Regions from separate parts of the Streptomyces sp. NPDC005302 genome, predicted to be linked through region 2. Evidence: riboswitches for the same ligand, from Rfam matches in the RefSeq annotation. Region 2 holds a riboswitch; the other holds the start of a gene.

Region 1 (3,833 bases), on a different contig from region 2:
TCTGCTCCAGGAGGATCGTCGTCGCGTTCGGGTAGTTCTCCTCGAACTGGAGGATGTTGCGGATGGTCGCGCCGCGGAAGGCGTAGATCGACTGGTCGGCGTCGCCCACGACGCACAGCTCGGCGGGCGGCAGGTCGGCGTCGCTCGGCGGTACGTCCACGGGGTGCTCGGAGGTGCCGACGAGCTCCCGTACGAGGGCGTACTGCGCGTGGTTGGTGTCCTGGTACTCGTCGACCAGGACGTGCCGGAAGCGGCGGCGGTAGTGCTCGGCGACGTCCGGGAAGGCGCGCAGCAGGTTGACCGTGGTCATGATCAGGTCGTCGAAGTCGAGCGCGTTGGCCTCGCGGAGGCGCGACTGGTACATCGCGTAGGCCTGGGCGAGGGTCTTCTCGAAGCCGTCGGTGGCCTGGGCGGCGAAGTCCTCCTCGTCGATCAGCTCGTTCTTCAGGTTCGAGATCTTGGCGCTGAACGACTTCGGCGGGAAGCGCTTGGGGTCGAGATCGAGATCACGGCAGACGAGCGCCATCAGACGCTTCGAGTCGGCCGCGTCGTAGATCGAGAACGACGAGGTGAAGCCGAGCTGCTTGCTCTCGCGGCGCAGGATGCGGACGCAGGCACTGTGGAAGGTCATCACCCACATCGCGTTGGCCCGCGGGCCGACGAGCTGCTCGACGCGCTCCTTCATCTCGCCCGCGGCCTTGTTCGTGAAGGTGATCGCGAGGATCTGGCCGGGGTGCACCTGGCGCTCGCCGAGGAGGTGGGCGATGCGGTGGGTGAGCACGCGGGTCTTGCCGGAGCCCGCGCCGGCCACGATGAGCAGCGGGGAACCGGCGTGGACCACGGCCGCGCGCTGGTTCTCGTTCAGCCCGTCGAGCAGGGCCGCGGGGTCCACGGCGGGCCGGTGGGCGCCGTCGCGGTAGTACGCGTCCCGGCTCGGCGGCACGTCGAACCGGCCGCCGAACAGGTCGTCCGCGACCGGCTCCGGCGCGTGCTCGTCCTCGGGCGGCGGCGGGTGCTCGTCCTCGTGGGCCGCGGAGGGCTTGAGGTCCGCCAGGAAGCTGTCGTCAAAGAGGCTGCTCATCGCTCTCCGAGTCTAGGCGGCCCCACTGACACACCGCGGCCACCCCGGGAACTCGACGGGAACTCGTGACGCGTGCGCGTGACCGGCCGGTGACGGTCGGTGCACGTCGGAGCGGGTGCGGCGGGTCTGCGCCAGGGTCGTGACGCCAGGAGGAGCCGCACCCGAGACACCCGCGCAAAGTGGTGCACACCACTCATATCCGGCGACCGAGACGGCACACATGGCCAAGGTCACGAAAATGTATCGGGCATATCGCACTCCAACCTTCACACGGACCACACGAGTTGGCTAGCGTGCCGGAAGGCCGCCCGACCGCAACCGGCGAACGTCGCCGGGCCGCGCGGCCTCCGCCGAGTTCGGCCCGCCCACAAAGCGGCCGGAGCCGGGGACCCACCGACCTGGGGTGAATCGGTCCGACCGCCCCGAAGGGGCCAGGACCGTAGGGCAACCTTCCGGAACCACCCGCCCGAACCCGACAGCTAACTCGGTAGGCGGATGACGGAAGGAGTCGCCTCTCTTGGCGTCGCACCGCAAGTCGCGTCCTTCGGGTTCGCGCGTGGCAGGCATACGGACCCCCGTCCTCGCGACGGCGGCCCTCACCTCCGTGGCCCTGCTCTCCCAGACGGCGAACGCCGCGCCCCCGGCCGCGCCGAGGCCCAGCCTCGAAGAGGTCGAGAAGAAGGTCAACGACCTCTATCACCAGGCCGAGACGGCCACGGACAAGTACAACGCCACCCGGGAGAAGACCACCAAGCAGCGCAAGCAGGTCGACGCCCTCCTCGACGACGTCGCCGAGCGCACCGAGAAGCTCAACTCCGCGCGCGAGGAGCTGGGTTCGTTCGCCGCCGCGCAGTACCGCACGGGAGCCTCCACGCCCGGCACCGCGACGCTGCTGCTCGCGGACGACCCGCAGGACTACTTCGACCAGACGCAGCTGATGAGCCGTCTGACGACCCGCCAGAAGGCGGCCGTCGACGACTACGTCACCGAACAGGCCGCGACCACCAAGAAGCGCACGGAGGCCAGTGAGAGCCTCCAGTCGCTGACCACCACGCAGAGCGCGCTCAAGACGTCCAAGGCGACGGTGCAGCGCAAGCTCTCCGCGGCCCGCGACCTGCTCTCGAAGCTGACCGCCGAGGAGAAGGCGCGGCTGGCGGCGATCGAGAAGAAGAAGCGGGAACAGGCGGCAGCCAAGGCGGCGGAGCTGGCACGGCAGCAGGCCGCGGCGGACAAGGCGGCCAAGGACAAGGCCACCGAGCAGGGGTCGTCGTCGGGCGGCACGACCGGCTCGTCCGGCTCCACGGCCACGGACCCCTCGTACGCGACGAAGGCCGGCAAGGCGCTCGCCTTCGCCCGCACACAGATCGGCAAGCCGTACGTGTGGGGCGCGACCGGCCCGGACTCCTACGACTGCTCGGGCCTGACCCAGGCCGCCTGGAAGGCCGCGGGTGTCTCGCTGCCGCGTGTCACCTACGACCAGGTGAACGCCGGCACGACGGTCTCCCTCGCCGACGCCAAGCCCGGCGACCTGGTCTTCTTCTACGACGACATCAGCCACGTCGGGCTCTACATAGGCAACGGCATGATGATCCACGCGCCGAAGCCGGGAGCGTACGTCCGCGAGGAGTCGATCTACTACGACGGCACCTCGGCGATCCACAGCGTGGTGCGCCCCGCCTAGGGGCCTGTCGTTCCGGGCATGCGTGCGGCACGCGGGCGTGGAGGCCAAATCGGCGCCACGCACGCGTGCCCCACCGGCAACCGGTCCCGCGGTCCCTAGCATCGGACGCATGCCCGAAATGCCGGATGCGCCCGACCGTCCTCAGATCCCCGCCTGGTGGGCGCGGCGGGCACCCGCCGCCGGGGCCGCCGTCATGGCCACCGGCATCCTCTCGGTCGGCCTGGACCTGACCGGCCACGAGACCCTCTCCCGGATCGCGCTGGCCCTCGCCTCCGTCGGCTGGCTGGCACTCGCCGCCGACTTCACCGCCCGGCTGGTACGGGACCGGGCCCGGTGGGTCCGGGAGGCCGGTACACCGGCCGGGCTGACCGCCGTCGCGGCGACCACCGTGCTCGGCATCCGGTTCTCGGCGCTGGGGTGGCAGACCCTCGCCCAGGCCCTCCTCGCGCTCGCGGCCGTGCTCTGGCCCGTACTGCTCGTGGCCGTCGTACGGCACTGGCGCAGGCGCGCGACGGGCGGGGTCTTCCTCGTCTGCGTGGCCACGCAGGGCCTGTCCGCGCTGGGCTCGGCGGTCGGGTCGGCCGAGCGCTGGGACTGGCTCGCGCATGCCGCGATGGTGCTGTTCTGGCTCGGTCTCATCCTCTACGTGATCGCGTACACGCGGTTCGACGTGCGGGAGGTGACGCGGGGCGCCGGGGACCACTGGATCGCGGGCGGCGCGCTCGGCATCTCGGCGCTGGCGGGGGCCGCGCTCGTCGCCGCGCACCATGTGAACCCGTACCTGTGGAACGACGACGACCAGGGTGCGCTGCGCGCGACGACCACGGTGCTGGTGACGCTGGCCCTCGTCGGGTTCTGCGTGCTGCTCGTCGCGGAGGTGGTGTGGCCGCGCCCGCGCTACGCCCTGGAGCGCTGGGGGACGGTCTTCCCGATGGGGATGACGGCGGTGGCCGCCGTCGCCGTCTCGGCCGCTCTCGACGTCTCCTGGCTCAAGGGGCTCGGAGAGGTCCTGCTGTGGATCTCGGTGGCGGCGTGGCTGGCGGTCGCCGCGGGCGCGGTCCTGGCGGCGCG
Region 2 (3,833 bases):
TTCCCAGGAGCGCGGGATCTCTCCGGAACGCGACGCGAGCGCAGCCGAAACGGCTCCCGGCCGCCCGACAGGGCCCTTTGGCTCTCGGCATCGGCCCCCTTCCCGAGCGACGTACGGCCTGTACATTTTTTACAGACGTCGTCGATCCATCGACCGCGAGGAGGGGTGCCCATGCACCGCCCGTCCGCCCGCCCCGTCCTGCCCGATCTCACGGAAGGCGCCGGCGCGGGACCCCGGAGGCCGGACCCCCGCTCGAAACCGCTCGACGAGCGGGTCGCGTCCCTCGGGGCACCCATCGACGGCACGTCGCCGAACGACGTGACGGCACGGCTCAGGCACCGCGAACACCGCGACCCCGACCGGAACGTCCCGCCGTACACCGACTCGCCCGGCGCACCCGGCGCACCCGGCGCGAGGTGAGCGGCCGATGATCCCCGACCTTCCTCCGCTGCCCGCGCTCACCCGCGCGGAGGCCGAACTGATCGACCGCTATCTGGACGTGGTCGACCTGGTCGGCCGGATCAACCCGGCCCGCCCCGGCGACACCTACCGGGGGCTGCGCGCCGCCCAGGCGCTGGTCTCCGAGGCGACGGCCCTGCGGGACGCGCTCGCGCTCATGCACCAGCGGGGCGAGAGCGAGGTGCACGCGCCGACCCTGGCCCAGGCGCTGCGCGTACTGGACGGTGAGCGGCGGGCCGCCCGGGTCACGATCCCGCCCGCGACCGGCAGTTGAGGCACTCGCACCCGGGTCCGGCGCGCGCCGCGTCGCCGGACCGTCCGTGCCGCGACTCAAACGCACCAGATGGTGTACCCCCTGATGGCGTAGGAATCGGTCCTTTCTCGGACCCCTCCGACTTGCGCAACACGGAGGACAGAAAGGCGGAATGAGGGGTTCCGATGCAGGTGCGGGGGTCGCCCGCGTCCCCAACACCCCCTCGAACAGAGGGGTGTCCACCCGAACGGGTGAGTGGTGAGTAAGCCCACAAAACACCGGTTCCGCTCGGATTTTCCGTCGTTCATGGGTGAAGATCCCTTCCGACGACAAGCCCCCGCCGCAGCGGCGGGGCGGTCCGGGCGGACGCCGAGTCCTGCCGCCGCCCGGATGCCCGGTCGACAGAAGTGCATCGGCAGGAGTGGAGGACCCAGCACGACGGTCCGCCGGAGCAGCATTCCGGGCGGTCCTTGGGGTGAAGCCGCAGCAGCGGCCGGGCAACTTCGCCAGCCCGAATCCGACAGGTCATCCTTCACAGGCGGCTGACGAAGGGTTGCGCATGACTGCGCTCAATCGTGTCCCGTCGCTGTGGACCAGGGCCGGTACGGCCTCGGCCCTCACCATCGCCGCCGTCGGCGGCAGCCTCGTGGTCCCTGGCCTCGCACCTGACGCCCAGGCGGCCACGACCGCGACGAAGGCACTCCAGGTCGCGGCCTCGAAGCACGGCGCCCCGTACAAGTACGGCGCCACGGGACCGCACCGCTTCGACTGCTCCGGGCTCACGCTCTACTCGTTCAAGAAGGCGGGCAAGAAGCTGCCTCGAACGGCCGCGGCGCAGTACAACAAGACGCACCACGTCTCCGCCTCGCATCGCAAGGCCGGGGACCTCGTGTTCTTCCACTCGGGCCGGAGCGTGTACCACGTCGGCATCTACGCCGGGAAGGGAAAGATCTGGCACTCCCCGAAGACCGGGGAAGTGGTGAAGCTCCAGAAGATCTGGACACGGAGCGTCTGGTACGGGCGGGTCAGCTGACCTGACCTCGGGCGGCGGCGGGGGCCGCCGCCCGGGGAACACACCGGTCCGAACGCCTCTTCGGCGCGCCGCCCCTGGACGGCCGTGCGCCGGAGGGCCGTCGGCCGTCCCCTCCGCTCGCCGGCAGCGCCCGCTCAGCCCCTCAGCGGCTCCAGGAGCAGCACGAGGCCGAGCACGGTGAGCGCACCGCCGGTGACGGCCTCCACGGCACGTGCGGCACGCGGCCGGCGCAGCCACCGTCCCAGCCGGTCCACGAGCAGCGCGACCGCCGGGAACCACACCAGGGCCAGCACGACCACGATCAGCGCCAGGAGCAGCGTCCGCGGCATCGCGGGGCTGCCCGCCGGCACGAACTGCGGCAGCAGGCTGAGAAAGGTGATCGGCGCCTTCGGATTGAGGGCGTTGGTGACGAAGCCCTGCCGCAGCGGCCGAGCGGCCGGTCCCGGCCCGGCCGGCGCCGCCCCACTCGTCTCTGCTCCCGGCCCCTCCCCCCGGTCCGTCGAGGGCGTACCCGTCCCGTCGGCCCCGCACGGCCGCCCCAGCACGTGCAGGGTACGCAGGCCCAGATACAGCACGTAGGCGCCGCCGAGCAGCTGGAGCGTCCGGAACAGCGCCGGTACGGCGGTCAGGACCGCGGCGACCCCGGCGACGGCCAGTGCCGTGTGCAGGAGCAGCCCGCCCGCGATGCCGAGGGCGCACGCGACTCCGGCCCGGCGCGAGACGAGGGCGTTGCGTACGACGACGGTGAAGTCGGCTCCGGGCATGGCGACCATGCCGGCGGCGACCCCGGTGAAGGCGAAGAGCTGTGCGTCCATGCCTCCAGGTTCACCCGCACGGGCCTTCAGCAGGTATGTCGAATATCCTGGGTTCCTCTTAAGCATTCGTTCATACCTCGGGGAGAGGTCGTACCGAGCCCCCTCCCCTTCGGTCCGGCGGAGGCCCTGGGTCAGGGAGTGGCACATGTACGACCCGACGCGACTGGCCGCGCTGGTGGCGGTCGCCGAGGCGGGCTCCATCACCCGCGCCGCCGAACGGCTCGGATACACACCGCCCGCGCTCTCCCAGCAGGTGGCGAAGCTGGAACGGGAGGCGGGGGCCACACTGCTGGTGCGCTCGCACCGCGGGACCCGGCTCACCGGTGCCGGCGAGCTGCTGGTGGCGCGGGCGCGGCGGGTGCTCGACGAGATGGAGCTGGCCCGGCACGAACTCGCCCGGCTGGCGGGCCTGTCGGGCGGCACACTGCGGCTCGGCACGTTCCAGACGGCGGGCATCCATCTGCTGCCGCCCGTGCTCAGCGCGTTCCGCCGGGCCCATCCGGACGTGGAGCTGGCGGTCGCCGACTACGAACCTCCGCACGGGATCGCGGCGGTCGCGGCCGGCGAGGTGGACCTGGCACTCACGCACACCTACGAACCCGCACCGCCCGTCCCGCTTCCCGCGTCCGTCGCCGTCGAGCCGGTCCTGGTCGAGGAGTTGGTGCTGGTGACCGCTCCCGGACACGTGCTCGCGGCCGGTTCGGGACGGCTGGCCCTCGCGGACCTCGCGGGCCAGCCGCTGATCAGCATGGCACCGGACCACCCGCCGCGGCAGGCCGTGGAGGCCGCTCTCGCGCGGGCCGGCGCCACCCCCGCCGTGCTCGTCGAGACGCCGGGCTACGCCCTGGTGTGCGCGCTGGTCAGCGCCGGGCTCGGGGTCGCGGTCGTGCCGGAGATGGTGGCGTCGACCGCCGCGACTCCGGTGGGGACACGGCTGCTCGACCCGGGCGACCTGCGCCGCACGATCTCGGTCGTCCACCGGGCCGACGGGACCACCCCCGCGGCGGACGCGTTCCGTGCCCTGCTGCGCGGCGCGTTCGGCCGCGTCGGCCGTCAACACCCTTACGGCAACGGGCCGAACGCATAGGTCCGTGCGCCTCGCGGCCGTCCGTCGCACCCCGCGTCGTGCACGCGTCGAGCCGTCCGCGCCGGAAGGCGGGTTCGCCCAACTGCCCTTCTCGCGGCCGGGGATGCGGCCCCTACGGTGTCCCTATGCCTCGGGCGGTCCTCCGGCGGCGACCGGCTGGACCGGTACCGTCCAGGGGAGTTCGAT

What was found. Region 2 has a riboswitch for cyclic di-AMP ahead of ABZT74_RS27500 (C40 family peptidase). Riboswitches for the same ligand answer to the same signal wherever they lie in the genome.
Region 1: it holds a riboswitch for cyclic di-AMP, as region 2 does, so the genes downstream of both, ABZT74_RS18830 (NlpC/P60 family protein) here and ABZT74_RS27500 (C40 family peptidase) in region 2, are expected to answer to the same signal.

Annotation. Positions count from the first base shown of each region.
Region 1 covers NZ_JBEXGN010000011.1:126,212-130,044, forward strand. The annotation lists gene pcrA (DNA helicase PcrA) at 1-1,081, opposite strand, end outside; cyclic di-AMP (ydaO/yuaA leader) riboswitch at 1,420-1,591, shown strand; gene ABZT74_RS18830 (NlpC/P60 family protein) at 1,599-2,762, shown strand; gene ABZT74_RS18835 (tellurite resistance/C4-dicarboxylate transporter family protein) at 2,872-3,833, shown strand, end outside.
Region 2 covers NZ_JBEXGN010000022.1:17,744-21,576, forward strand. The annotation lists gene ABZT74_RS27490 (hypothetical protein) at 172-420, shown strand; gene ABZT74_RS27495 (hypothetical protein) at 428-733, shown strand; cyclic di-AMP (ydaO/yuaA leader) riboswitch at 1,086-1,268, shown strand; gene ABZT74_RS27500 (C40 family peptidase) at 1,272-1,745, shown strand; gene ABZT74_RS27505 (LysE family translocator) at 1,880-2,560, opposite strand; gene ABZT74_RS27510 (LysR family transcriptional regulator) at 2,706-3,647, shown strand; gene ABZT74_RS27515 (ATP-binding protein) at 3,771-3,833, opposite strand, start outside.